Regions from separate parts of the Alteromonas sp. 4NS20-0143 genome, predicted to be linked through region 3. Evidence: predicted binding sites of a transcription regulator. Region 3 holds the regulator's gene; each other region holds the start of a gene.
What was found. The regulator sigma-54, encoded in region 3, starts transcription at its own class of promoters, with help from an activator protein. The targets are predictions, from matches to a motif close to GTTGGCACGNNNNTNGNNT.

Region 1 (9,938 bases), 260 kb from region 3:
TCACGAACTGAACACGAAAAGTCACAATGAAAAAATTGAATAGCAAAAGACAACAGAAAACATTGGCCGCCATTGCGCTTATTATGTCAAGTGCAGTGTCATTTTCATGTGTTGCGACAGACAGTTTACACCGTGTTGTGGAAAATGGCGCTAAAGACTACCTAGTATCGCAACTCTCTGATAACACGGCGGATACTAACATCGACGTCGATATGGTTAAAATAGACGATAGGATAAATATTCCCGAATGCCCTGAGGGCTATCAGTATCACACCTCAGAAGAAGCCCTTCGTCAATCGTACATTTCTGTGCGGGTGAGTTGTCAAAATAATGATTGGTATTTATTCACTAGTGGTCAGGTATCAAGGACAAAAGATATTGTGGTGACCTATGGCGCCGTTAGCCCAGGCACAGTGTTGACCTCATCAAATTTGAAAATGGCGAGTGTAGACATTAAACGTCTTCGCTATACAACGTTTACCAACATTGAAACGCTAGTTGGTGCACGTATGAAACGCCGCGCCACAAATGGACAAGCTATCCAGGCAAATATGCTCTGTTTTGTATGCAAGGGCGATCGTATTACCATCTCTGCCGAAGCAGGCAAAATGAAAGTAAAAACCGCCGGTATAGCGCAACAAGATGGCGTGGTTGGCGATAATATTCAGGTACTCAATGCGAGCTCAAAAAAGACCGTTATAGCCAGAGTCGCCAGCGTAGAGAAAGTCGTGATACAATTGTAATAATGGCGTACGAAAACTATCCTTTTTACGTTAATTTGGGCTAAAGAAAATGTATCAGCGGCCGATAACGTATAGAGAGGTAAAAAGGTAGTGAGGAACTATTATGGCTATTAACAATATAAACAATGGGTTACCAAAAAATCCCGTTGATAATGGTAAGGTTTCACAGCAAAACCAGACCCAGCAAGCTCAACAGCAAGCGACTGCTAAAACCGCCACCGCGGCGCCAGCACCTCGCCAAGATTCTGTTTCGTTGACGCAATCGGCCCAGCAGTTGAACCAAGTTCAGAAAAAAGGGACTGAGGCGCCAGTTAATCAGGAAAAGGTCGATCGTTTGAAAAAAGCAATTCAAAGCGGCGATTACCAAATCAACCCTGAAGTACTTGCAAGTAAGATTGCAAAAGCTGAGGCAGAAATTTTCGGCACCAAATAGCGATAGCGCAGAGCTCTGGAAACGACCAATACTCAGTAGTGAGGGTATAGCGTAGGTTCCAAGCTTCGCTGCTTTAGTATCATCGCTAATGGCTTTATGTATCGCTAAAGGCTTCATTTAACGCTAAAGGCTCCATTTAACGCTAAAGGCTTCATTTAACGCTAAAGGCTCCATTTAACGCTAAAGGCTTCATTCAACGCTAAAGGCTTTTACCAAACCCCTTGCGGCGAGATATAAAACGCTAACTTGAAAGCCACCATCTAAAAGCGTACATTATTCAAACTAGACGTGCCAATTTCGCAGCGAACAGTTAACAACAGAAGCTTAACTGTTATACAAGGCGAATGAACCATAAGAGTAATAAATTGACGAATCAGCATGCAAACTTAACATCGGTATTAAGCAGCCAGGTGGATAAGCTGACGGCGCTTTCTGGGCTATTAGAAAGAGAGCTTCATCTTATCAGCTCTCGTGATGCCGAAGCGTTAATGACCTTGCTTGATGAAAAAGCGCAGCTTCTAGAAGAAATCCAAATGTTAGACGGTAACGCAGAATCAATGTTTGCGAATGGCCAGTCTTACACAGAGGAAGACGATGCGCTTACAGATAAGGCTAAAATCTTGCTTGATGACTGTAAGTATCGTACTCAGGTAAACCAAAAAGCCGTTGAACAAGGTCAACTTCGTTTAACCCACCTGCGCAACCTGATGATGGAAGTACGTGCGAAAGAATCACTTACGTATGACAAAAAAGGAAAGCCGAAGGGCGGTACCCTTGGTTCAGGTGTGAGTGCATAGCGTTTATAGTTTATACACAGCGCTTATTCATAGCTCTTACAAACGCTGCTTACTCCACTGTAATTAATTATACCCTTCACGAAATCCCGCTTTGATATAACCAGTACCTCATCGCCGCTCAGTAATATTTAACGTCTTTGACTCTTCGGGGCTTTGCCGTCGTCAAATATATGTCGTGCACACGTTTCATATCCAAAGAAAGTTCTGTGACATACGTGTCTTCACCTACCGGGTAAGTTTTCACAATTTTTGCTCCCCTAATTACGCCATCCACAGAAGCACGTAAGGACTCACTATCAACAACCAAACTAGATAATGATTGGCTGCCTTCAATACGCTGACCGTAAACTTGTTCGGCTAACTCTCTGTAGGCCTCTAGTTTTGACGCTTTCATCGCCATTAAAAGCTTTACGTTAGCATTACTGCCCTGCTGCGATTCGATAGGCGCATACCCTATGGCGGTAAGAACAGGGTACGACGCTGGCTCAACGGTTTCCCACTCAACATGCTTATCGATAACACCACAGCTCGCGAGCGTCATGATACTAAACATAAGTAAAGCAGCTTTCACTCTAACAACACTTGTTGACATACCCATTACATTCTTTCCTATTCCTGATATCACGCGTAACGGTTAACTAAGATGCTCACCCTGTCATCATTAATCTTAACGGTGTGCGTTACGCTTATATCTGCGATAATTTTTTTATGCTTGTGCTTTGCTTGTATGTTTATCTGCAAGGCCTGTGCCTAACCTCTGCAAAGCCTGCGCCTAATCGTGTGCAAGGCCTGTGCCTAATCGTATGTGGCTCACAAGAGAATACGTTTTGAAATAACCTATTTATATTCTGCCTAAAACCTGTTTACCGCATTACGGCTTAATCATAGTGCTAACGACTCGCGCTTTTTGTAGAGCTCATTCTTTTTACCTGCTCATTCTTTTTAGTTGCTTAGCCTTTTGAACTGCTTAGCCTTTTAACTAGACTGCGTCTATACGTTCTACTGCGCTTTTTAATTATGTTTCGCAACGTTATCCCCTCTCACTTGGCACTGTTTTAGCACTTGGCACTGTTTTAGCACTTGGCACTGTTTTAGCATATATGTAAAAGGTTATAGGGTTACAAAGCCATTACTGAATACGTAGCGTCATTTTTATGTAAAAGCGCTTTTTGTAAAAGAGCTAGATAAAAGCACTCACTACTACATTGTGGAATTGCTGAGTCATTCATACAGTCACTACAGAGCCGTCGCAAGTTAAGCGTTGATAAACGTCAAACACAAATAAGCGATGCATTATTTGCAGCGTTCGTGAGGTTTATATGCAAAGTAAAAAGATAAAAGGCTACGCCATTTTGATCAATGTGTGTGTGGCACTGGTTTGCCTGATTGCCTTGTTTGGTGGGCAATCCCATGCCATGTGGTATGAGGCTAAAGGGCGAGCGATTATCTTAAATGGTGACAAAGAAACGGCTAAACGTGAGGCAATCGAAGAGGCCCTCAAACAAGCCATGCTTTTCTCAGGAGCATCTATCAAAAGTGTCCAACAGCTAACAAATGGATTGCTTGAAAACGAAGAAATGACAATTCGCAGTACCGGCGAAGTTGAACAACTAGAAATTATCGACGAAAGGTACAATGGCGAAGTTTTCACTGTGAGTATTAGGGCTGATATCTTCCCTGCCACCCAACAATGCGCCGCCATATCTGATATCAAACGTTTTGCAACAACGCACTTCCTTATTCCAAATAGACAACAACTTACCGAGGGCAATATTAGGCACTTAGATGAAGCGGTAACGAAACGCTTTGCAGACTTAATGGCTAACACGACTGATACGCTTCGCTTGTCTTACATTGCACCGCATACAGCAAAATTTAAAAGCGAATTTACCGAACAAAACGTGCGCTCTTTGTCTCAAAGAGGAAACTCTCAATTTGTAATAGTGGGCACCATTGACGACTTGAGTATTAAAAGAAAAGCAGCCTCAGTATTTACGCCGTGGGCCGATGATAGCGTTGACAGATACTTTGGAATGACTCTTCATGTTTTTGACGGCATCAATGGAGGTAAACTCTTTACCAAGTCTTACAGTACACATGCGCAGTGGACATTTGACCGGTTTGCTCAAATCGATGAGTTTTCAAATTACTTTTGGCACTCTACTTATGGTCGTGAGGCACAAAAGCTAATGCTAGATGCTATTCAAGACTTAAAAGAGGCGACAGCCTGCCAACCGGTAACAGGGCGAGTGATTAATGTGGCCGGAGATATTATTTCTATTTCCTTAGGGCGAGATAACGGTTTGCAAGACAGCGACGAGCTTGTGCTTTATCAGGCAAAAGAAGTCATGGATAATAAAGGAAAGAAATACCTTCAATACTCGCTTTACCCTGGTGTTTTTGTGGTTGAAAATACTTTTGCAAACTCTTCAACGATTATTCACAAAAACTCTGGTTTGGTTGCAAATATCCAAGAAAATGACTTTGTGGTGAAAAAATAAACGCACCAGAAGCAACGGGGTAATTATCCTAAATCCAGGGTTCCGTATTTGGCTTAGGTGGGTATAATAATATGCTACGTCCCCATAGTTTAACTGGATAAAACAAGAGCCTCCTAAGCTTTAGATCTGCGTTCGAGTCGCGGTGGGGACGCCATAATCTGACAATTTCCTAACTTTATCTTGTAAATTTTCACATACAGACTGCGTTGTTTATGTTCTGTAGATTTTGCTTTTAAACATATCCACGCAATACTATGTAGAGACTAGTTGACGTATTTAGAGAAAATAGAATGGAAAATGACACAGAACGCGACTGTGCAAATGAGCAGAGCAGCCCAAAGGACATATGGGACGTGATCGAGATGTTAAACGAGCCCGGCGCTATTTTCTAACCCCAGTGAAATTTACAACTTAATCCCCATATCCTGTTTTAGTGTACAAAACACTTGTCGTTACTTAAGCCATTAAGTAACGTGCTATTGAAGCTAGTTATAACCTCGGGGAGCCGTAATGAGCCATTTCGAACACGATGAATTGGATTCTTTTTTTGCTGAGATGCAAGACGTAAAACCCATTATTTCTGACGATAAAGCACAGTTGCACGACCCAGCAGCAGCCTTAGCAGAAAAACAGAAACGCGCTTCCTTGCAAGCCTCCATTCGAGATAAATTAAAAAATCCATTGAGTATGGAAGGTGTGAAACCTGTGCCGCCCGATGACTTTATACAATTTCAGCAGCCAGGTATTCAAGATGGCGTATTTAAAAAGCTAAGGCTAGGAAAGTACCCGCTAGAGGTGGTGATATCTATGGCGGGAAAAACCCTCGATGAAAGCAGAGATTTACTGTATCAGAACGTGCTTTCGGGGCATGAAAAAGGCGTAAGAGCATTTTTGATCAAGCATGGAACTGGTGAAAACTCTAAGCCTTTTCCGGCTTTAAAAAAGAGTTACGTTAATCATTGGTTGCGCGAACTTGAGGAAGTCATTGCGTTTCATACCGCGCAGCCTATGCATGGCGGATTTGGCGCTACCTATGTGTTATTAAAGAAACATCCTCAACAAAAATTGATCAACAGAGAAAAAAATAGGAAAGGATAAGTACCGCTCAAACTTAGAGCAAGATGAGCGCAAGATGGATATAAAAAAATAGCATCGCCCAAAATGATTAAAGCCCGTAATAAACGTATTTATTACGGGCTTTATTATTTGCTTTCAGACTACTTAACTGAAGATTGCACACTTAGCGTTGTTGGAGCGTCTGCAGATTTTGCAGAAGTACTAAATACGGCGGTAATAAACATCAAAACCACGGCGATGGCGACTCCAGTCAAGCCAAACCCTTTTGAGGAACGATTCATTGTTCGTCTCTTATTATTTAAACTAGTATTGTTACCAATAACTAGTGCAACCCAATTCAACTCCTGTAACCAAATTGCAATCCGTGCAGCACTACAATAGATCAGCGATACGCCAATAACAAGGGGCAAAAGCAAAATATTGACGCTAAGCCAATGGTTTGACACAAAAAGTGCCCTTGTTTAATAAATCAGCAGCTATGTTGGCTGCAAACAGCCAACATAAATTGCGCTTATCATAGATTTTAACCGACAAACTTACGTGCGTTTCTGAAAATACGCATCCATGCCCCATCTTCTTCCCAGTCATCTGGGCGCCAAGAATTGGCGACAGCTCTAAATACCCGCTCAGGGTGCGGCATCATAATGGTACTGCGCCCATCGGCTGAAGTAAGGCCGGTGATCCCTTGTGGAGATCCATTAGGGTTAGCAGGGTACTGCATAGTTGGGTTGCCAAAATTATCCACATATCGCAACGCAACATGCTCGTTTGCTTTTGCTAACGCATCAGCATTGGCAAACTCTGCTTGCCCTTCACCGTGAGAGACCGCTATTGGCATACGCGAACCGGCCATGCCATCAAGTAGCACAGATTTTGATTTCATCACTTCTACCATAGCAACACGCGCTTCAAAGCGGGCCGATTGGTTTGTTACAAAGTGAGGCCAGTGGTCGGTGCCTGGAATCAGTGATTTCAAGTTAGACAGCATCTGACAACCGTTACACACACCTAAACTAAAGGTATCGTCACGAGTGAAGAACTGCTCAAATTGATCCCTTGCCATACTGTTAAAGAGTATCGACTTCGCCCAGCCTTCACCTGCTCCTAAAACGTCACCGTAAGAGAAGCCGCCACAAGCGGCAAGACCCACAAAGGTGTCTAGTGAACTTCGACCTGAAAGAATATCACTCATGTGAACATCTACCGCATCAAAGCCTGCACGCGTAAATGCCGCTGCCATTTCAAGGTGGGAGTTAACGCCCTGCTCTCTTAATATAGCCACTTTAGGCTTAGCGCCAGTCGCAATGTAAGGTGCCGCAATATCATCATTAACATCATAGGATAAGTTAGTGTGAAGTCCTGGATCTGTTGCGTCTTGCTTAGCGATATGTTCTTGCTCTGCACAAGTGGGGTTATCCCGCAGCTTTTGCATCTCAAACGTTGTCGTTGCCCACGTGGTTCTCATCGATACTCTGCTATCAGCCAGAACAGCAACGCCGTCGCGCTGAAACTCAATCATATCGGTAGTATTAACAGAACCAATATCATAAGTGATGTCGGCAACACCGTGCTCTTCAAGAATGCTATTTACCGCGTCACTATCGCGTTCTAGCACCTGCAGTACGCCACCTAGCTCTTCGTTAAATAACACTGATAAATCATTACCGGTGAGTTTATCTAGCGTCACTGTTACACCGGTTTTACCAGCAAAAGCCATTTCCGCAACGGTGGTAAATAAGCCGCCGTCAGAGCGGTCGTGGTACGCTTGTACAAGACCGTTTTCCAATAGCGCTTGAATAGCGTTGAAAAAGCCTTTCAGTCTGGTGGGTGAAACCACATCTGCTGGGCTGTCGCCGAGTTGTTCATACACTTGCGCTAGACAGCTAGCGCCAAGGCGATTGTTGCCCTCACCAAGGTCAATGAGTAATAACTTACTGTCGCCTTTGTCAGTTCTTAACTGGGGCGTTACGGTTTTACGAATATCTTTTACCGCACCAAATGCAGTAATAACCAAAGACAGCGGTGATGTGACTGATTTTTCTTCGCCATCGTCCTGCCATGCCGTTTTCATCGACATAGAATCCTTACCCACTGGAATAGTTAATCCCAACTCAGGGCAAAGCTCTTCCCCAACAGCTTTAACCGCTTCATACAAACCTGCATCTTCACCGGGGTGACCCGCGGCCGTCATCCAGTTTGCAGACAATTTGATGCGTTTAATATCACCAATGTAAGAGGCCGCGATATTTGTCAGCGCTTCCCCTACGGCAAGTCGTGCAGAAGCCCCATGAGATAGCAAGGCGACTGGAGTACGCTCTCCCATTGCCATTGATTCGCCGTGATAGGTGTCAAAGGCACTGGCCGTAACCGCTACGTCAGCAACGGGAACTTGCCACGGACCCACCATTTGGTCGCGATTGACTAGTCCTGTAACAGAGCGATCGCCAATGGTAATAAGGAAGGTTTTTTCAGCTACCGTAGGCAGTGACAAAATGCGCTCGGCTGCGTCACTTAAGCTGATTTTACTGTCGTCAAAGGCAGGTGAATGTGCAACCTTTGATGTAACATCCCGATGCATTTTGGGCGGCTTGCCCAGTAAAACGTCTAATGGCATATCGATAGGTTTATTATCGAATTGACTGTCATTGAGGTTTAAATGCTCTTCAACCGTCGCTTCACCGACTACCGCATAGGGTGCCCGCTCGCGGGCACAAATCGCTTCGAAAACTGGCATATTTTGCGGTGCTACTGACATGACATAACGTTCTTGCGATTCGTTACACCACAATTCTAACGGCGTCATGCCAGGTTCGTCTGACAATACTTTCCTAAGCTCAAAGTTTCCGCCGCGACCACCATCGCTGACTAACTCGGGTAGCGCATTAGACAAGCCACCCGCACCGACATCGTGGATAAACTGAATAGGGTTATTTTCACCAAGCTGCCAACATGCATCGATAACTTCCTGACAGCGACGCTCCATTTCTGGATTCTCTCGTTGCACAGAAGCAAAATCTAAATCTTCGTTTGACTGGCCTGATGCCATTGATGAGGCTGCACCGCCACCAAGACCAATATTCATCGCTGGCCCGCCAAGTACAATTAGCTTGGCACCTACCGTGATTTCACCTTTCTCAATTTGGTCACGGCGAATATTACCCAGCCCACCGGCGAGCATAATAGGCTTGTGATAGCCTCTTACTTCAACACCGTTAAAGCTGTTTACTTCTTGTTCGTAAGTACGGAAGTAACCCAACAGATTAGGACGACCAAATTCATTGTTAAACGCAGCGCCACCTAATGGGCCTTCTGTCATGATATCAAGTGCACTAACAATTCGCTGCGGCTTACCGTATTCACTTTCCCACGGCTGCTCTGAACCTGGAATGCGAAGGTTAGACACCGTAAAGCCAACAAGCCCAGCTTTTGGCTTAGAGCCTCGACCTGTAGCGCCTTCATCGCGAATTTCACCACCAGAGCCTGTAGCAGCACCAGGAAAAGGCGAAATAGCCGTTGGATGATTGTGTGTTTCAACCTTCATCAGAATATCGATATCTTCGTGATGATATTCGTACTGATGAGACTGAGGATTTGGGAAGAAACGTCCGGCTTGCCAACCCTCCATTACCGCTGCGTTATCTTTATAGGCAGAGAACACGCTGTCAGGCAGCAATTCGAAGGTATTTTTGATCATTTTGAAAAGTGACTTTTCCTGATCTTTTCCGTCGATGGTCCAGCTGGCATTGAAAATTTTATGACGGCAGTGTTCAGAGTTTGCTTGTGCAAACATATAAAGCTCTACGTCGGTCGGGTTTCTGCCTAACGTCGTAAAGCTGTCAAATAGGTAATCAATTTCATCATCAGCAAGCGCTAAGCCTAAAGACACGTTTGCGTTTACAAGTGCATCTTTTCCGTGTTCTAACATCTCTACAGAGGTAAAGCTTTTCGCCTCGGCCTGTGCAAAAAGCACCGCCGCATCATCAGTATTGGTAAACACCGACTCTGTCATTCTGTCGTGTAAGAAACTAGCAACTAGGGCAAAGTCGTCATCACTTAAGCGGGTATCGGTATCGATGTAGAATGCACAACCGCGTTCAATACGGTTAATAGTATCAAGACTACAGTTATGAGCGATATCGGTGGCTTTTGAGGACCAAGGTGAGATAGTACCTGGACGAGGGGTGATAAGAAAAAGTGTTCCAGAAGGCGACTGTGTTTGCCTAGCAGGCCCGTAAGTGAGCAGTTTTTCTAAGATTTCTATTTGCTGATTGGATAAGTCACCTTGAGAATCTACTAGGTGAATATATTCGCTATAAAGGTTTTTCACCTTAACGCCGGATTGACCCAGCTTTGCAATCAGTTTAGTTTGGTTAAACTCTGATAGTGC
Region 2 (9,938 bases), 310 kb from region 3:
GTGAATAACGCTAAAGCCAGCGGATTTAAAAGCATCGTTTAACATGTCCGCACCGCGCGAGATTACAATATCGACTTTCAATAGAATATTGTCAGCTTTCAATGCTTGTTGTAGTGCTTTGGCTAAAGTGACACAGCGTACAGCATGTCCTGAGCCAATGTCAGGGGACGCATCTACTCGAACGGCTAAACGCAAACTAGCATTCTCCCATTTCTTGAAGAACTTTAAACATAACCTCTGCGCGTTTCCAGTCGTGTATTGTATCGATATCTTGAACTAGATGACTGGGGAGCTTAATCATTCTAGAGTGTTTAGAAAAAACACGCGCTGATGGAGTAAGCCAAGTGCTACTCAAAGCGGTATACAGCTGGCCAGCATCGTGAAAGGTTTCGGCTAAATCCTGTGAACGTTTGCCGATATCTGCTCTAGAGAAAGGGCTTACCTCTCCGCGTTCCCCTTCTAAAAGCGCTCTTTGAATAGGAAATGAAAATTGATTTGCAGTGAACACAAACTCAGCTTTTTCTTTCAGTAGCTTTTCAATGGACTTATCAATGATCTCAGATGACAGAAAAGGAGCTGTAGCGTAAATACAGACACAGGCTTCAATTGTAAGTCCTTGCTCTACCAATGTAGATAGCGCTTGGCGCACAACTGGCGTTGTTCCTGTCGAATCGTCTGAAAGTGATGCATCGCGTAAAAAAGGGACTTCAGCGCCATGTGCTCTAGCAACGTCAGCAATTTCATGGTCATCAGTAGAAACAAAAACGCGGTCGATAGCATGACTATTTTTGGCTGCCTCTATAGAGTAAGCGATGATGGGTTTTCCGCAAAATGACTTAATGTTTTTTCGAGGTATACGTTTGCTCCCGCCCCGTGCGGGAATGATAGCTATATTCATATCATTCTTGGCTAGTAAAGTAAGTGAATAGCCTGCGTATTAACTTACAACTACCCGTTACCTTTTCAAAGAATTGACCAGAGTTATTAACGTATCGGCAATAAAATTTATTTGTGAAGTCGTTAAGTTTGGAAAGATGGGAAGTGTTATTGCCTCGCGGTAATACCGCTCTGAATTAGGGTAGTCACCAAGCTTGTGACCGAGATCAGCATAATAAGGTTGAGTATGAATGGGAATATAATGCAAATGAGCAAATATACCTTCTTCCCTCATTGTTTCGACGAGCTCGCGTTGCTGATGTTGAGTTAAGTTTGCAATGCGCACCACATATAAATGGAAACTACTGTAGCAACCATCGCTTATTGCAAGTGGAGTAATGAAGTCGCTTTCAAAGAATCGTTTATTGTAGTGTTCGGCTATTTTATTCCGCTTAACGATAAAGTCGTCGAGTTTTTCAACTTGGCTGCAGCCAAGTGCGGCTTCAATATCATTCATTCTGTAGTTAAAGCCAAGCTCGACCTGCTCATAGTACCAAGGCCCGTGCGCTGGGTTACGCATAGCAGACGCTGCGTTTGTGACACCATGACTCCTAAAGAGACGCATTTTGTCGGCGAGAGACTCCTGATTGGTCATTGCCATTCCGCCTTCCATTGTCGTTATGATTTTCACAGGGTGAAAACTAAAAACACAAATGTCGGAGTAATTGCAGCTACCAATGGCGCTTTCGAAATATTTCGCGCCTACAGCATGAGATGCATCCTCAATAACCTTAAACTTGTATTGCTCTGCAAGTTTAGCAATTTGTTTCATGTCACAGGGTTGCCCAGCAAAGTGTACCGGGATAACCACTTTTGGAAGGCAATTGTGTTCGGCTGCATAGGCTAATTTAATGGCTAACGCGTCAACACACATGTTTCCTGTATCAATGTTGATATCAACAAAATCAACGGAGGCGTTGCAGTAAAGTGCACAGTTTGCAGAGGCCACAAACGAATTCGGCGATGTCCAAACAATATCGCCAGTGCCTACTTCTAGCGCAAGACATGCAATGTGAAGTGCTGAGGTAGCACTGTTAACTGCAATACCAAATTTCGCACCAACGTGGCAGGACAATGCACTTTCAAACGCAGGTACGCGAGGCCCTTGCGTAAGCCAATCTGATTTCAGCGTTTCTACCACTGCGTCAATATCGGTATCGTCAATGTGCTGACGACCATAAGGTATCACTTCTTCGCTTCCTCATTGAATGAACAAATCTCATCTACGGAAAGAAAGTGCGGATTCGTATCTGAAACATACTCGAATCCTTCGTCCACTGGCTTGCCTTTTTCATCTAGCGCATTGCTGGTGAAATCATTGCTGCGATGAAAGAATTTTATAGCAGGAGCAATAACAAAATGATCATCAAACTCATAGGTGTGAAAGGCCATATCACCAGGACACATCATTTCGTGTAATTTTTCACCGGGACGAATACCCACTATTTTAATTGGTATATCTGGTGCCATTGCTTTGGCTAAGTCTGTGATCCTGATCGATGGAATTTTGGGAACGAAAATTTCCCCCCCCAGCATACGTTCGAAATTTTTTAATACAAAATCGACACCTTGCTGGAGAGTAATCCAAAACCGAGTCATGTCTTGGTGTGTGACAGGAATGTGGTCTGTATTTTCTTGTATCAGGTTATTAAAAAAGGGAACCACTGAACCTCGAGAATTGACAACATTACCGTATCGAACAACTGAGAAACGGGGTTTTCTTGCGCCCACCATATTATTTGCTGCTACAAATAGCTTGTCGGAGGCAAGTTTGGTAGCACCGTAAAGATTAACAGGGTTAGCGGCCTTGTCGGTGGAAAGGGCGATAACTTTGCTTACGCCATTATCAATGGCCGCATTTATTACGTTTTCAGCACCGTCTATGTTGGTGCGAATGCATTCAGTGGGATTATACTCAGCGGCTGGAACCTGTTTCATGGCGGCCGCGTGAATAACATAATCAACGCCCTGCATAGCACGAGTTAAACGGTCTTTATCGCGAACATCACCAATAAAATAGCGCATGCAGTTAGCATTAAACTTTTGCTGCATTTCGAACTGTTTTAGTTCGTCACGAGAATAAATAATTAAACGCTTTGGTTTGTATTTAGCTAACAGAATCTCTGTATATTTGTGGCCAAAAGACCCCGTCCCACCAGTTATCAGTATTGATTTCCCATCGAACATATATCTGCCGCTGTTTTTTATGATTATGAAATAAATATATCATGTGTCGGCGGTAATGCCATAAACCATTAGTTTTTATGTGAAATTCACACGAATTTTTATACTTTAGCTAGCTCGCCTGTTTGTAAATAAACCGTATAAAGTAGAGCAGATCCTATTTTTAATTTCGCTCATGATTTTCAGTTCTCATTACGAAGGGTTTGTTGAGTATAAAACTACATATGCTGCACTGAATTTTAATACCAATTGGTAATGCTGATAAGACGTGGTTGGTTAGATGTTGAGCAATATTGTGCTATAATCAAACTAAGATTTTCCTGATAGGCAGAATTATGCAAATAGATAACAGCGGCCCATCTTCGCTAATTGGGCAGATTCAAGAAAGGCAAACTAACCTTTTCGAGAAGCTCGCCTCTGGCAAAAAGGTGAATAATGCGCTGGATGATGCGTCTGCACAGCAAATCATCGACCGGTTAACCTCCGAAGTTGAAGGTAACCGCCAAGCCGTCAATAATGTGTATGACGGTATCTCAGTTGCGCAGGTAGCAGAGGGCGGTTTAGGTAGCATTAATTCCGACGTCGACAGAATTCGCGAACTCACGATTCAGTCAGGCAATGGTATTTTAAGTTCAGGTGATCGCCGTTCTATCCAGTCTGAAATCACTCAGCTTCAAGAAAATATATCGCAAACCATCGAGCAGACAAATTTCGCTGGTAAGCCTCTGTTATCCGACAACGGTTCGTTGAATTTTCAGGCTGGTGCAGGTTCTGAACAATCTATCAGTGTGCAAACGCAAGACATTGCTGCGCAACTAGGCGATGTGCTTAATATCGATATCACGTCGGGCACGAGTGTAAATGATGCATTATCAGCGGCCGATTCGGCTCTAGAAATAATTGGTGGCGCTAGAGGCGACCTTGGTGCAACACAAAATCGATTTGAGAGTGCAGCGAGAACGCTCACACAAGCAAATGTAAATACGGCTGATGCCCGCAGCAGAATTCAAGATCTTGATTTTGCTCAGGCGGCCTCGCAGCGTGCATCGAACGATGTTCAATCACAAGCAGCACTTTCCGTGCAGGCACAGGCTAATCAGCAGCAAGGCCAGGTATTGGCACTGCTTAATTAATCGATGCTGCATTTTAAGTAACGCCAACAGCGTTATTTTCTACAAATTAACCAAAAGAAGCAGGGTAACCTGCTTTTTTTATTGCTATATTTCCGAAAACATCGGTTGCAGAGTTAACTTTTACCGTTACAATTTGCTTATGCGCTACACTATAAATAATAACAAAGCGTCATTGGGGAATAGATGAAGGACATATTGCTGATTAGTGATAATCAGGAACTCATTCAAAATTTAGAAACGATCGTAACCTTCATGGGAGAGTCGTGTTTGTCGCGAGGGCTCAGTGACTGCGATACGTACCTATCTTCTTCCGGCGCTGACGCTGTACTTATTGAACACTCATCAGCAGCCATTGTTAATAAACTAGTCACGAAATATCCCCATATTCCTTTTGTAGCCCTTGTACAAAACGAAGGCGAAGCGAACGTAAACTGTAACTTGGTAAGCGTTATCAGTACGCCTCTTACTTACCCGGTATTGACTCAAGCTATCCACCGTTGCCAAGAGTACTCGCGTCGAAAACCTAATTTGTCGAAATCTTCAGGCACGAAAACGCGGCTATTTAGAAGCTTGGTGGGTAAGAGCGATCAAATTCAAATTGTAAGGCGTTTGGTGGAGCAGGTGGCTCCTACTGATGCTACAGTACTCATACTCGGTGAATCTGGTACCGGTAAAGAAGTGGTTGCACGAAATGTCCATTTCTTTTCTGAGCGTAAAGATGGCCCCTTTATTCCGGTAAACTGCGGTGCTATTCCAGGTGAGCTTTTAGAAAGTGAACTTTTTGGACATGAAAAAGGCGCTTTCACCGGTGCGATTAGCGCCAGAAAAGGTCGTTTTGAATTAGCCGAAGGTGGCACCTTGTTTCTTGATGAAATAGGAGATATGCCATTACAAATGCAGGTAAAACTACTTCGTGTGCTGCAGGAGAAAACATTTGAGCGCGTTGGCGGTACTAAGCCGCTTAAATGTAATGTTCGCATTGTTGCCGCTACGCACCGTGATTTAGAGACGATGATAAGCCAAGATAAATTTCGTGAAGATCTATATTATCGTCTCAATGTTTTTCCCATCGATAGCCCGGCCCTTCGTCAACGAAAAGACGATATCCCGCTTTTACTGCAAGAGATCAACAGTCGAATACAAGGCGACGGAGTTGATGGGGTTCGCTTTACTGAAAGAGCCATTGCATCGCTTATGGAACATGAATGGGCAGGTAATGTGCGAGAGCTCTCTAACTTAGTAGAGCGGCTCACCATTTTATATCCTGGTCACATTGTGGATATAAGCGATCTCCCCGAGAAATATCAATACGGTGACACTGCCGCCTACGAGCCAGATTACCCTGAAGAGATACTCGAACGCGAAGCGTTCAATAGCCTGTTCGCTGAATCAGCAGCGCAAGAACGCATTGAAGAGCAAGTGCTCGAGCTAGGAGAATCTGCTGAGACTGCACAGGACAAATTCATTTCCTCTACACTGCCGGAAGAGGGTGTTAACCTCAAAGAATACCTATCGGAACTTGAAGTAAACCTTATTCGCCAAGCCTTAGAGAGCCAAGAGTGGGTAGTCGCTCGCGCCGCGGATAAGTTAGGAATGCGCAGAACCACACTCGTGGAGAAAATGCGTAAATACGATATTCAGCGCACTGAGGATGCCTAACGTCAGGTATTTGACGTATTTTTTTTGGCGCATAATAAGTGCTAACCTTTTGAATAGAAAAGAAAAATAAAACTGGCACGCCTTCTGCTTTAGTTAAGCCATATTTCGTTAACGTCTGCAATTTGACGAGGGTTATATGGCTTACGACAGCTCACAAACAATTTCCGAATACGCTGCTTCTAGTTTTGTTTTTCATGGCTCGAAAAGCAACGATAACCTAGCTGACTTTTCAACAAATCAAACGCCTTCTTCTGAAGAAGTGGCCTCGCTGAGACTTCAAGCAAGTCGCCTAGAGCATCTGCTACAAGTTATGCCCGCTGGCGTTATCGTCCTCGACGGCAAAGGCATAGTGCGCCAAGCCAACGACCAAGCAAAAGCATTACTCGGCGAACCCCTTGAAGAAGAAATTTGGCGACGTATCATCACACGCTCTTTTAAGCCAAGAGCCGATGATGGGCATGAAGTATCACTGGTAGATGGACGCAGAGTTAAGCTGTCAATAACGCCTCTGGAAAATGAACCAGGCCAACTTATTGTCATCACTGATTTAACTGAAACCAGAGAGCTTCAAGCGCGAGTTAGTCACATGCAGCGTCTATCTTCCTTAGGAAAGATGGTTGCGTCATTAGCGCATCAAATAAGAACCCCACTATCAGCGGCGGTACTGTATGCATCTAACCTTACACGTAAAAATTTGCCTGAAAATGCCTCACAACAGTTTGCCTACAAGCTTACCGATCGCCTCAAAGAACTAGAGAACCAAGTGAACGACATGTTGCTGTTTGCAAAATCAGGAGAGCAACAAGTGGTTAGCCAGATTACCTTATCCGAGCTGTTTGAATCTATAGAGTCAAACGCTCACGCCATGACGTCACAAGAGCAGCAAACCCTTTTATTCAAAGGGTTCGATAGCGCGGCGTCGATCACTGGTAATTTAACGGCGCTTCAAGGTGCCTTACTCAACCTCATACACAATGCAAGTCAGGTAACACCTAAAGGTTTTGAGATAGTCGTAGAAGCGAAACTCGATAATGGTTCTTTGGCGATTGAGGTAACAGATAGTGGCACGGGCGTACCAAACGCCATCAAATCGAAAATATTCGAACCCTTTTTCACCACTAAAACTCATGGCACTGGTCTTGGATTAGCGGTTGTTAAGTCGGTTATTAATGCACATGACGGCGTGTTAAATGTCGGTGATGCAGAAAATGGTGGCGCATGTTTCAGTGTTAGCTTGCCGTGTAACACCGACAATATGCTGACTAACGTCGCGTAAACTCATAGGAGAATACCAATGTCTAAAACTACTATTTTGATTGTTGAAGATGACGCAGGTTTGCGCGAAGCACTCTTTGATACCTTGCTGCTTGGTGACTATGACGTTATCGATGCAGATTGCGCAGAGTCAGCTCTTATGATCCTGTCGGCCAGAAAGATAGATTTGGTGGTGAGCGATATTCAAATGGGCGAAATGAGTGGGCTTACGCTGTTAAAGAGCATTAAAGCTAAATACCCAAGCATGCCGGTACTGCTGATGACAGCCTATGCGACCATTGATGATGCAGTGCAAGCCATGCGAGACGGTGCAACTGATTACTTATCAAAGCCATTTGCGCCAGAGGTATTGTTAAACCTAGTCGGGCGATATGCTCCTGCGCAAAAAATAGAGTCGCGAACGCCAATCGTTGCCGACCCATCGAGCATTAAGCTACTTGAGCTTTCTCGCAAAGTGGCAAAATCAGAAGCAACCGTAATGGTGTTAGGACCAAGTGGCTCGGGTAAAGAAGTTATTTCTCGTTACATACACGACCAGTCTAATCGCAGTGAATCGCCATTTGTGGCCATTAATTGCGCTGCCATTCCAGAAAACATGCTAGAGGCCACCTTATTTGGCTATGAAAAAGGTGCGTTTACTGGCGCGGTTCAAGCATGTCCTGGTAAGTTTGAGCAAGCGCAAGATGGTACCTTGCTACTCGATGAAATTACAGAGATGGACCTAGCGCTTCAAGCTAAGCTGCTACGGGTTTTGCAAGAGCGCGAAGTGGAAAGATTGGGTGCACGAAAAACAGTTAAACTAAACGTGAGAGTTATTGCAACGAGTAACCGAGACTTACGTAAGGCTGTTGATAATGGCGAATTCAGAGAAGATTTATACTACCGATTAAATGTTTTTCCCATTGAATGGCGTCCGCTATCTGAGCGTCCCGGTGATATTGTACCGTTGGCTGAACATCTTATTACCCGCCACGCAAGCCAGCAAGGGCTGGGCAACATTAGGTTAAGTGCGGCAGGGCGCAGTAAACTATCTCAATATCAGTGGCCAGGAAATGTTCGTGAGCTTGAGAACGTTGTGCAGCGAGCGCTTATCTTATGTGAAGACGGTGAGATAGATTCTAGCGATTTAATGATAGATGAAAGCGTATCCCTTGCTGCGGATACGGCTATTACGCCAGAGGCGAACGAAGATAGTCATCTGGGTTCAGAGCTTCGGTATCAAGAGCACCAAATTATTCTGGATACGTTAGCGTCGTGTAATGGCAAACGAAAAGACGTAGCGGAGAAACTGGGGATCAGTCCTCGTACCCTCCGCTATAAATTGGCTCGCATGCGCGATGATGGTATCGAAGTGCCTGCCTAGTATTGCGTTAGTTTTTTATAAAAGCATTTTCACACAAGAATTTTATACAAGAGACTTCATACAAGATATTTCATACAAGAGATGCCGTCGCCATTAATCATATTGTTGGTGGCGGTTTTTTGTTGTCGGTAATTAATACGCTTTTCCCCTTCACGTCATTATTTTGGCTCTCTGGCTTTTCCATTCTCAACTTGTTGATTTTTAATGGATTAAAAACTTGGCAAGCCCTTTGCAAAACCTTCCTTATATAATAAAAATGTGACCGATAGCCGTCACAATTCATCGATACTTAGGAGTGGTTATGGACGTTAAAGCCAACAGCTTGTACCAAGAAATGCAAAGTATGATTGGGCAGACTCGTCTTCCAGTTAACGAGCTACAACCCTCAAATGGGCTTCAACCTACTAACGAGATAAACACCTCTGCGAGTGATTTTTCCTCTATGCTCAAGCACGCTGTCGATGGTGTAAATAACATTCAGCACGAATCGAAGTCCATGCAACAGCGCTTTGAAATGGGCGATGCCAACCTTAGCCTTGCTGAAGTCATGCTGGCAAAAGAAAAGTCGGGTATTGCGTTTGAGGCAACGGTTCAGGTACGCAATAAAGTACTTGAAGCATACAAAACAATCATGAATATGCCGGTGTAGGTGGAGTAAGTTATGGCTGAGGCAACAGGCACAAATTTATCTGTCCCCGACCAAGGGAATGGAATGGATAGCGAGCCGGAAAATAAATCAGGCTTTATGGATACCCTAGGCAGCGCCGACATGATGCGTCAAATGGCATTGGTCGTTGTGTTAGTTATTTGTGTGGCTATCGCTATTTTTATTCTTATTTGGTCGCAAGAGGCAGATTATCGGCCACTAGCCAAAATGGAAACTCAAGAGTTAATTGAAACCCTTGATTACATGGACGCCAACCAAATTGATTATAAGCTTGAAGGCAATACGGTTTACGTGAGAACCGATGAGTTTCAAACCATCCGCCTAGGCATGACGCGACAAGGTCTAAATAACCCTACTGAGACAGGCACAGACATCATCATGCAAGACATGGGGTTTGGTGTGAGTCAGCGGGTTGAAATGGAGCGTCTTAAGCATGCTCGCGAGCAGCAGATTGCATCAACCATTCAGGATATGTCGAGTATTCAAAAAGTACGTGTTTTGCTGGCTATGCCTAAAGAAAATGTATTTGCGCGAAGAGAGAAAAAAGCGTCGGCTACGGTAGTACTAACCGCTAAGCGAGGCTCAGTAATTACCGGTGAGGAAGTTGACGCAGTAGTGGATATTGTTGCATCAGCAGTACAAAACCTCGACCCATCAAAAGTAACAGTCACCGACAGCAACGGACGTTTACTCAATTCAGGCTCGCAAGATTCATTGAGTG
Region 3 (9,938 bases):
TGGCAACTCTTAGTGCAAAGAACCTTGCTAAAGCATATAAATCACGACAGGTAGTGGTTGATGTTAGCCTGTCAGTCTCTACCGGGCAAATTGTCGGGTTATTGGGGCCTAACGGCGCGGGAAAAACCACGACCTTTTATATGATTGTAGGGTTGGTTCCCTCAGACAAAGGCCAAATATCTATTGATGATAATGAATTAACTCATCAGCCTATGCATGAGCGTGCAAGAGGCGGTATTGGCTATTTACCACAGGAAGCGTCCATCTTTCGAAAGCTAACTGTGCATGAAAATATTATGGCGATTTTACAAACCAGAAAGGATTTAAATTCACAGCAGCAGGAAGAAGAAGCCGATGCGCTACTTGATGAATTTAATATCAACCATATACGTAATAGTATGGGTATGAGTCTTTCCGGTGGAGAACGTCGCCGAGTAGAGATAGCACGAGCATTAGCAGCAAAACCTGAATTTATTTTGCTTGATGAACCTTTTGCTGGTGTTGATCCCATATCAGTTAATGATATAAAGAAGATAATACAGCACTTGCGCGACAGAGGGTTGGGTATACTCATTACCGACCACAACGTGCGGGAAACATTGGATGTCTGTGAAAAGGCGTACATCGTAAGTCATGGTGAACTTATTGCGCAAGGAACGGCGGAACAGGTTTTAAGTAATCAAAAAGTAAGGGATGTATACCTAGGCGAACAATTCAGGCTATAGTTATTGTGTGTAACCTAATTGTCATTTTTCATAAGCGCTCAGGTATATTCACTCAAGAGCATTAAAATAAGATATAGATGAAACCATCTTTACAGTTAAAATTTAGTCAACAACTAACGATGACTCCACAGCTGCAACAGGCAATCAAGCTGCTGCAGCTGTCTACACTCGATCTTCAACAGGAGATTCAAGAGGCCCTCGACTCAAACCCTCTACTAGAAGTAGAAGAAGGTAATGACGAGCCTCAGGCAGAAAAAAACAACATGGACAATGACGATAGCCAAATCGAAGCTACCGCGTCAGCGTCCAGCGACACTCTAGAGTCGGGTGATGCTCTAGAAAAGAACGACTTACCCGATGAACTGCCAATTGATAGCACCTGGGACGAATATTACTCAGCCTCTTCAGCACCTGCGCCTGGCCCGTCAAATAACGATGATGACCACGTTTTCCAAGGCGAAACCACTGACGACATTCAAACTCACCTGCTTTGGCAAATGCGTTTAACCCCTTTTTCTGATGTTGACAGAGCTATCGCCGTTGCCATTATCGACTCGATTGACGAGTCAGGTTATTTAACCGCTACGCTAGATGAGATATTAGAAGCGGTAAACTTCGAAGATATCGAAACCGAAAATATTGAAGAAGAAATCGAATTAGATGAAGTTGAGTGTGTACTGAAACGCATTCAGATGTTTGACCCTATCGGCTCTGGCTCTCGCTCTCCGCAAGAGTGTCTGTTGGTGCAACTGCGCCAGTTTGCTGACGACACACCTTGGTTAGATGAAGCAAGAAGACTGATTGAGGACTACTCAGACCTTCTCAGTAGCAAAGATTATAGAACCCTCATGCGTAAAAGCCGTTTGAAGGAAGATGAACTTCGCGAGGCCATGCGTTTACTTCAAACCTTGAATCCTCGCCCAGGTAGTGCTTTAGTTACTAAAGAGCCTGAGTACGTTATTCCAGATGTATCGGTGGCGAAGAAGAACGGTCGCTGGACTGTTGAACTCAACCCCGACAGCTTGCCTAAGCTTGGTGTAAATCAGCAATACGCAGCAATGAGTCGAAAAGCGAAAAACAGCAGTGACTCTCAGTTCATTCGTTCTCATATGCAAGAAGCTAAATGGTTTATAAAGAGTTTAGAGTCTAGAAACGATACTTTAATGAAAGTGGCTAACTGTATCGTTCAACAGCAAATGGGATTTTTTGAGCACGGACCAGAAATGATGAAACCAATGGTGCTCAATGATGTCGCAGAAATGGTGGATATGCACGAATCCACAATATCGCGAGTAACGACTCAGAAGTATATGCATACGCCGCGCGGTATTTACGAATTGAAGTATTTCTTTTCTAGCCATGTGGCAACTGAGTCTGGCGGCGAGTGTTCGTCAACGGCCATTCGTGCATTAATAAAGAAATTGGTAGCAGCAGAAACGCCAAGCAAACCATTAAGCGATAGCAAAATTGCTTTATTGTTGGCAGAGCAAGGCATAAAAGTCGCTCGGCGGACAATAGCAAAATACCGGGAGTCTTTATCGATACCCCCGTCTAACCAACGCAAAAGCCTTATCTAAAGGCGTTATATTAAAAGGAAGACGAAATATGCAAATCAACCTAACTGGTCATCATGTGGAAATCACCGATTCTTTGCGTAATTATGTCGATACGAAGTTTAGTAAACTTGAGCGTCACTTTGATCACATTTCTAATGTGCATGTCATCCTGAACGTAGAAAAAATAAACCAAAAAGCAGAAGCTACGATGCACTTAAGTGGTGCCGAAGTATTTGCATCCTCAGAAAATACCGATATGTATGCGGCGATTGACAGCATGGTTGATAAACTCGACAGGCAGGTGATCAAGCATAAGGAAAAACTGAAAAAGCATTAATAGATAATTAAGCATGGATATTAAAGCCATCGTAAGCCTGGACCGCACCGAGTGTGCGGTTCAGTGCAATAGCAAGAAGCGAATATTAGAAATCATTTCCGATATTGCTGCCCAAGACAATGCCAGCATTGACCAAGTCACCGTGTTGAATAGTCTTCTATCTAGAGAGCGGATGGGCAGTACAGGAATAGGTAACGGTATAGCGCTCCCTCATGGTCGTTTAGCGGGTTTAGAACACGTTATGGCCATTATTGTAACCTGCATTCCAGCGATTAACTTTGACGCCCTCGATGAAAAACCTGTCGATATATTTTTTGCACTGCTTGTGCCTGAAGAACAGACAGAGGGACATTTACAAACGTTAGCGACAGTGGCTGGTAAGCTCAGCGACAAAGACACTGTCAAAGCGATACGAAGAGCCAAAACCAACGAAGATATTGTTTCAGCACTTGGCATGTAAAGACAGTTTCAAAAGATACATTGACGTTTTCGTCATTTTTTTGTTTAGGGAGAAATATCGGTGAAGCTGATCATTATCAGTGGTCGTTCAGGCTCAGGAAAGTCGGTGGCATTAAGAGCACTGGAAGATTTGGGCTACTATTGTGTCGATAACATTCCCGTCAATTTGCTACCAACGCTCACCCATACTGTTGTGGATGAATACGATCAAGTAGCGGTGAGTATCGACGTACGCAATTTACCAAAGAATCCTAACGATTTGGTAGAAATATTAGACTACCTTCCCTCCTCTTGGTCGATGACGATTGTTTACATTGACGCCAGTGACGACGTGTTAGTAAAGCGCTTTAGTGAAACTAGACGTTTACACCCTTTAGCAAAATTAAATAAATCGCTCTCTGAGGCCATAAAGGCAGAATCAACGTTGCTTGGGCCTATTGTTGAGCGTGCTGACCTCTACTTAGACACAGATAAGCTCACTATACATCAGCTGGCCGAAATTATTCGCGAGCGGATTTTAGGTAAAAAGAGTTCTCGTTTGGTATTGGTGTTTGAATCTTTTGGCTTTAAGCACGGCATACCGAAAGACGCCGACTATGTATTTGACGCTCGTTTCTTACCGAACCCTCACTGGGAGCCTGATTTGCGGCATTTGACGGGTTTAGATGCACCTGTAGAAGTATTTCTTGGCTCACAACCTGTGGTAACTAAGTTTGTATGGCAAATCCAAAATTTAATTACTACATGGCTGCCTCATCTCGAGCGAAATAATAGAAGTTATGTCACGGTAGCCATTGGTTGTACGGGTGGTCAGCACCGGTCTGTCTATATTGCGCAGACGTTGTCAAAAACATTCGGTGAAATTCATCCGGATGTGCAGATACGCCACAGAGAGCTAAATTAACCACTCGCAATAATAAAAAAGAGCGTAAATACTAGTGACTATTGAGAAAACACTCACCATCGTCAATAAACTTGGCCTTCATGCAAGAGCGGCAACCCAACTGGTGCAGCTTGCTAATCAGTTTGATGCCAAAATAATTCTTGAAAAAGGCGATAAACAGGCCGACGCAAGCAGTGTGCTTGGATTGATGATGCTTGAAAGCCATCAAGGTGAGCAGGTTAACGTGATTGTTGAAGGCGATGATGCAGAGGACGCCTTAGCTGCTATTGAAACACTCATTGAAGGACGCTTTAACGAAGACGAGTAACCTCGTAGGCCCTCCCATAGGCCAGCTCTCCTCTGGCCACTGGCTAAGCGTTTATATAACGTCTTATATAAGCGCTTATGTACGCTCTTATGTAAACGCTTATATCACTGATGATATAACTGCCGACAAGACAGCCAACATAACCGCTGACACGTAAAAACTCATTCTAAAACAATGTATTTATCATGACACTGCTAGGGTAAATACGCTATTCTATAAGCTCAATCTATTTGGTCATTGTCTACGGCGTGAAATACGCTTTCTTTGGGCACACTCTTGGTTAGGAATTGCTTTTCATGGCAGAAGCTCTCGTTTCTAAATATGTACAAACTCAATTGCGAACGCTCAACAATGCGCTGAGTAACGGCCAGTTTGTGTCGGTTAGAAAGCTCCTTCTTGAACTTCCGCCTTCCGACGTAGCCCACATTTTAGAGTCTAGCCCTAGCCGCACTCGTGACGAGCTATGGGAGTTGATTGACGGCGACTTTCACGGCGATATTTTAGAAGAACTGTCCGACGATGTTCGCAACGGCATAATTACTAAAATGCTGCCTGCAAACGTGGTGGACGCTCTTGAGGAAATGGACACCGATGACTTGGCAGAGACCCTAAGCAGCCTGCCAGAAACTGTCCTCCTCGACATCCTAGACTCCATGGACGCACAAGACCGACTGCGCGCCGAACAAGCACTATCTTATGGTGAAGAAACTGCCGGCTTCATCATGAATACCGACACTATCACCTTGCGTCCCGACGTTACTATTGATGTGGTGTTGCGTTATATCCGCCTCAAGGGCGAGTTGCCAGAAAACACCGATACCTTTTATGTGGTCAATCGCACCGATAACCTCGTGGGTATTGTACCAGTAACACGGCTTTTAACCGCAGACACTAGCGACACAGTCTCTGATGTGATGGATGAAGAGTCAGAAGCCATTCCGGTTAACATGCCAGACGATGAAGTAGCGAGCCTATTTGAACGCTATAACTGGCTCTCGGCACCTGTTGTTGATGAAAATAATCGCCTCGTCGGGCGAATCACTATTGATGACGTGGTTGATATTATTCGCGAAGACGCCGAACACTCCATGATGAGTATGGCGGGTCTAGACGACGATGAAGATACCTTTGCCCCTGTTATGCAAAGTACCAAGAGACGTTCAGTGTGGCTAGCGGTTAACCTAGCCACGGCATTGATGGCAGCTATGGTGAGCGACTTATTTGAAGCCACATTAAGCGCTTTAGCTGTACTCGCTATTTTAAACACCATTGTACCAAGCATGGGTGGTGTGGCAGGTAACCAAACCCTGACTCTTGTTATACGCGGTATGGCATTAGGCCACGTCAATGCAAACAACTCCCGCTGGCTGATCAGTAAAGAGATTGCCATTGGTGTGCTAAACGGCGTCATTTGGGCGGTATTAATAGCCTCTGTCATCGCACTGTGGAAACAAGACTATATGCTAGGTGTCATCATTGCATTTGCTATGCTTGTTAATATGATTGCGGCTGCATTAGCCGGCGCAACGCTGCCTATGATAATGAAGCGGCTAAAGATAGACCCTGCACTAGCGGGAAGTGTCATTTTAACCACCATCACAGACGTGGTGGGTATTTTTGCATTCCTAGGCACCGCCACATTGTTTTTGGTATAGCGGTAGCAGTAAATTTTCAATCATTCAGGGGGTATCTTTGTGAAGCACATAATATTAGCCGTTGGTTTACTTATTCCCTTCTTAGTAGCCGCTGGAAACGTTAATTACACGTCAACGTCTATCCACATTGATGGTTTATCAGAAGATGCTTGGAATAAAGCCACATGGCACGATATGCCCCATTTAATGGATGGAACGCTTCCCACATCAGATAACGACTTTAAAGGCCGCTATCGATTATTGTGGGATGAAAACTATCTGTATTTGCAGGCGAGTATCAGCGATGATGTTCTGATTGACACTCACCCTAACCCAACTAAGAAATATTGGGATGATGATGCGCTAGAGGTATTTATAGACAGCGATGCTTCTGGTGGGAATCACCAATTTAACCATACCGCATTTGCCTACCATATAGGTCTTGATAACCAAGCCGCCGATTATGGGCCTGACCAAAAACCGCATTTGTATACAGAGCATCTAATTAGCCATTGGCAACGACAAACATCAGCGCCTTATAACATCATCTGGGAAGTGGCGATTAAACTCTTTCCCAATAGTTATCAAGAAAATGGTAACAACACTCCATTAGTGTTGGATGAACATCGAGTGATTGGCTTCATGCTGGCCTACTGTGATAATGATGGCAGTGAAGTACGTGAGCATTTTATGGGCTCTCATGAGATACAGCCGGTCAACGGAGACAAAAACCGTGGGTACATAGATGCAGATGTGTTCGGCAAGATAACTTTGCTACCTAAAAAGTAGAGGTGGCTACTTATCGCCTTTAGCAGGCATCGCCTTTAACAGCCTGACCTTTAAAAGCCATCGCCTTTCAAAAAGAACCGTCTAAAACAAAAAAGCCGCAGTATTTTAAAATACTGCGGCTTTTGAATAATTCGACCTATAACCTAGCTGATAATTACGCTTAGGCTACTTAATGACCTTCAGCGTGGGCTTACCCTTTTTAGGCGGTACAGGCGCGTCGCTTGAGGCAGGAGCATCAGCATCTTCGATAGATGTTGGCCCTGTTTGTTCTGGCTCACTAGATATAGGCTCTGCTGGCTCCATAGCATCAGAACGTGCCACGTCTTCTTCTGTGGCAAACACAGTACCAGCACCATTCTCACGTGCGTATATAGCAATTACCGCTTCGCAGGGCATGCTTAGACGACGAGGTTGACCTCCAAAACGCGCTTGAAAAGACAAACCGTTTATATCGAGGTTAAATCCAACGCAGGCACTCGGCGATACATTAAGTACAATCTGGCCGTCTTTAACAAATTCTTGCGGAACTTCCACCAATTCGTTTGTTGCATCAACAACAACGTATGGCGTCATATCGTTATCCACTATCCATTCATAAAAAGCCCTAAGTAGATAGGGCTGGTTTGACGTCATAGATGTCATAATGGGTTGTGGATCTCGCGCTCTTGGTCAGTCAAAGATGCTTTGAACGAACTGCGAGAGAAAATACGGTTCATGTAAGTACTGATTTCTTTGCTACCTGTTCCACTAAGCTCGATGCCTAATGCAGGTAAACGCCATAATAGCGGCGCTAAATAGCAATCTACCAAGCTGAACTCTTCACTCATGAAGTAAGGCATTTCAGCAAAAACAGGTGCTAAAGATAGAATAGCTTCACGAAGTTCATTACGTGATGACTCAACATCGCCTTCACCGCGGAAAATGCGTGCAGCTAGTGAATACCAATCTTGCTCGATGCGGTGCATCATTAAACGACTAGTACCACGAGACACTGGGTATACCGGCATCAATGGTGGGTGCGGGAAGCGCTCATCAAGGTATTCCATGATGATGTGAGACTTATAAAGTACGAGTTCACGATCAACAAGAGTGGGTACCGTACCGTATGGGTTTAACTCCAACAGATCTTCAGATAAGTTACTAGGATCTGTGTAGCTGATTTCAACACCCACACCTTTTTCTGCCAACACAATACGAACCTGGTGGCTATAAATATCAATTGTGTCAGAGAACAACGTCATGATAGAACGTTTATTCGCGGCTACGGCCATTCAATTTCCTCCGTCGAGAAACAAGTTAAAGCTCACTGTTACAATGAGCGAATTACAAATGCCAAAAAAGGGGGCGAGAAGCCCCCTTTTGGTATTATACATAAATCTGTGCGATTAGTGCACTTCTCGCCAGTAATCTTTCTTCAGCAAGTAAACAAACACAAACAATACGGCAATAAAGATAAGTACCCATTTACCGATTTTGTGCGACTCAAGTTTCGCAGGCTCGCCGGTGTACTCCAAAAAGTTCACGATGTCGCCTACGGCTTGATCGTATTCATCCGGAGACATTGAACCCGTTCCGTCAGATTTAATACCCACATAGCGCTTAACCATCTCGCCATCTACCATTTGCTCTTCATAGGTACGCGTTGGCGTGCCTTGAAGAGGTTGTAGAACATGAGGCATACCCACTTCTGGGAAGACAGTGTTGTTAACACCAAACGGTCTGCTTTCGTCCACATAGAATGCACGCAAATAGGTGTATATCCAGTCTGTACCGCGAACACGAGCGACTAACGTAAGATCAGGTGGCGCAGCACCAAACCACTGTGCTGCGGCATCTTCAGGCATAGCGCGTGTCATGTAATCAGACACTTTATCGCCTGTGAACTGCAGATACTGTTCGCCTAGTTCGTCTGGAATACCCAAATCAGTGAATGAACGCTGGTAGCGTTGATACTTCATTGAGTGACAGCCTGAACAGAAGTTCATGAACAACTGAGCACCGCGTTGTAGTGACGCCTTATCTGACAAGTCAATCGGCGCTTCGTCTAGATGCACGTTTCCACCTGCCGCCATCGCGACGCCAGGTAGAAAGAATGCTAAAAAGCACATCATTTTTTTCATTTAGGAATCCTCTCTGGCACAGGTTTAGTATTTTCGTTTTTGCTGTACAAGAACAATGCAATGAAGAAACCAAAGTACATGATTGTAGCAACCTGTGACGCAATGATTTTCCAGTTCTCTTGTGGCGTACCACCTAGGTAACCTAGGAAGATAAACACAATCGCGAACACGATAAGGTTCACTTTGTGTAAACCACAACGATAGCGCCATGATTTAACGCGACCACGGTCTACCCAAGGCATTGCGAACAATGCAGCAATAGCGCCAAACATAGCAAGTACACCAAACAGTTTGTCAGGTACTGCTTTCAAAATTGCATAGAATGGCGTGAAGTACCACACTGGGAATATATGCTCTGGTGTTTTCAGAGGATTAGCAATTTCAAAATTAGGGTGTTCAAGGAACTTACCGCCCATTTCAGGCGCGAAGAACAATACGTAAGTAAATAGCGCCAAGAATACACAGAATGCCACTAAGTCTTTCAACACAATGTGAGGGAAGAACGGTAGAACATCGTCAGCAATGTCGTATTTGCTCGTATAGTACTCGTGAATTTTGTACTTCGTTTTCTCTGACTCTGGCAGTGAGCCTTTCTTGTGCTTAATGGCTACGCCATCCGGGTTGTTAGAACCCACTTCGTGAAGTGCAATAATGTGCAAGAACACAAGTATTACGATTACTAATGGCAATGCAATAACGTGCAGGGCAAAGAATCGGTTTAGCGTGGCGCCTGAAATAACATAGTCGCCCTGTAACCAAATAACGAGGTCAGGACCCACTACCGGAATGGCACCGAATAATGAAACGATTACCTGAGCACCCCAGTAAGACATTTGTCCCCATGGAAGTACATAGCCCATGAAGGCTTCAGCCATCAGTGCAAGATAAATAAACATACCAAACACCCACAGTAGCTCACGTGGCTTTTGATACGAACCGTATATCATTCCTCGGAACATGTGCATGTAAACAACAATAAAGAACGCTGACGCGCCTGTACTGTGCATATAACGGATTATCCATCCGTAATCGATTTCACGCATGATGTATTCAACAGAAGCGAAAGCGCCCTCTGCTGAAGGTACAAAGTTCATGGTTAGCCAAATA

Region 1: the regulator sigma-54 is predicted to act here: its motif matches at 3,053-3,071, upstream of AC27HD_RS05525 (flagellar assembly protein T N-terminal domain-containing protein).
Region 2: the regulator sigma-54 is predicted to act here: its motif matches at 8,767-8,785, upstream of fliE (flagellar hook-basal body complex protein FliE).

What each region holds. Positions count from the first base shown of each region.
Region 1 covers NZ_BAAJLR010000002.1:399,168-409,105, forward strand. Annotated here, with positions in the region: gene flgA (flagellar basal body P-ring formation chaperone FlgA) at 27-743, shown strand; gene flgM (flagellar biosynthesis anti-sigma factor FlgM) at 847-1,176, shown strand; gene flgN (flagellar export chaperone FlgN) at 1,542-1,973, shown strand; gene AC27HD_RS05520 (LPP20 family lipoprotein) at 2,092-2,526, opposite strand; gene AC27HD_RS05525 (flagellar assembly protein T N-terminal domain-containing protein) at 3,293-4,474, shown strand; tRNA gene AC27HD_RS05530 (tRNA-Arg) at 4,553-4,628, shown strand; gene smrA (DNA endonuclease SmrA) at 4,985-5,572, shown strand; gene AC27HD_RS05540 (hypothetical protein) at 5,692-5,832, opposite strand; gene purL (phosphoribosylformylglycinamidine synthase) at 6,075-9,938, opposite strand, start outside.
Region 2 covers NZ_BAAJLR010000002.1:351,106-361,043, reverse strand. Annotated here, with positions in the region: gene pseG (UDP-2,4-diacetamido-2,4,6-trideoxy-beta-L-altropyranose hydrolase) at 1-195, opposite strand, end outside; gene pseF (pseudaminic acid cytidylyltransferase) at 197-898, opposite strand; gene pseC (UDP-4-amino-4,6-dideoxy-N-acetyl-beta-L-altrosamine transaminase) at 956-2,125, opposite strand; gene pseB (UDP-N-acetylglucosamine 4,6-dehydratase (inverting)) at 2,122-3,123, opposite strand; gene AC27HD_RS05300 (flagellin) at 3,456-4,253, shown strand; gene AC27HD_RS05295 (sigma-54 dependent transcriptional regulator) at 4,437-5,912, shown strand; gene AC27HD_RS05290 (sensor histidine kinase) at 6,049-7,188, shown strand; gene AC27HD_RS05285 (sigma-54-dependent transcriptional regulator) at 7,207-8,550, shown strand; gene fliE (flagellar hook-basal body complex protein FliE) at 8,852-9,199, shown strand; gene fliF (flagellar basal-body MS-ring/collar protein FliF) at 9,212-9,938, shown strand, end outside.
Region 3 covers NZ_BAAJLR010000002.1:656,149-666,086, forward strand. Annotated here, with positions in the region: gene lptB (LPS export ABC transporter ATP-binding protein) at 1-725, shown strand, start outside; gene AC27HD_RS06590 (RNA polymerase factor sigma-54) at 803-2,302, shown strand; gene hpf (ribosome hibernation promoting factor) at 2,331-2,618, shown strand; gene ptsN (PTS IIA-like nitrogen regulatory protein PtsN) at 2,632-3,078, shown strand; gene rapZ (RNase adapter RapZ) at 3,139-3,981, shown strand; gene AC27HD_RS06610 (HPr family phosphocarrier protein) at 4,016-4,288, shown strand; gene mgtE (magnesium transporter) at 4,585-5,943, shown strand; gene AC27HD_RS06620 (CBM9 family sugar-binding protein) at 5,983-6,711, shown strand; gene AC27HD_RS06625 (ClpXP protease specificity-enhancing factor) at 6,877-7,353, opposite strand; gene sspA (stringent starvation protein SspA) at 7,350-7,982, opposite strand; gene AC27HD_RS06635 (cytochrome c1) at 8,097-8,831, opposite strand; gene AC27HD_RS06640 (cytochrome b) at 8,828-9,938, opposite strand, start outside.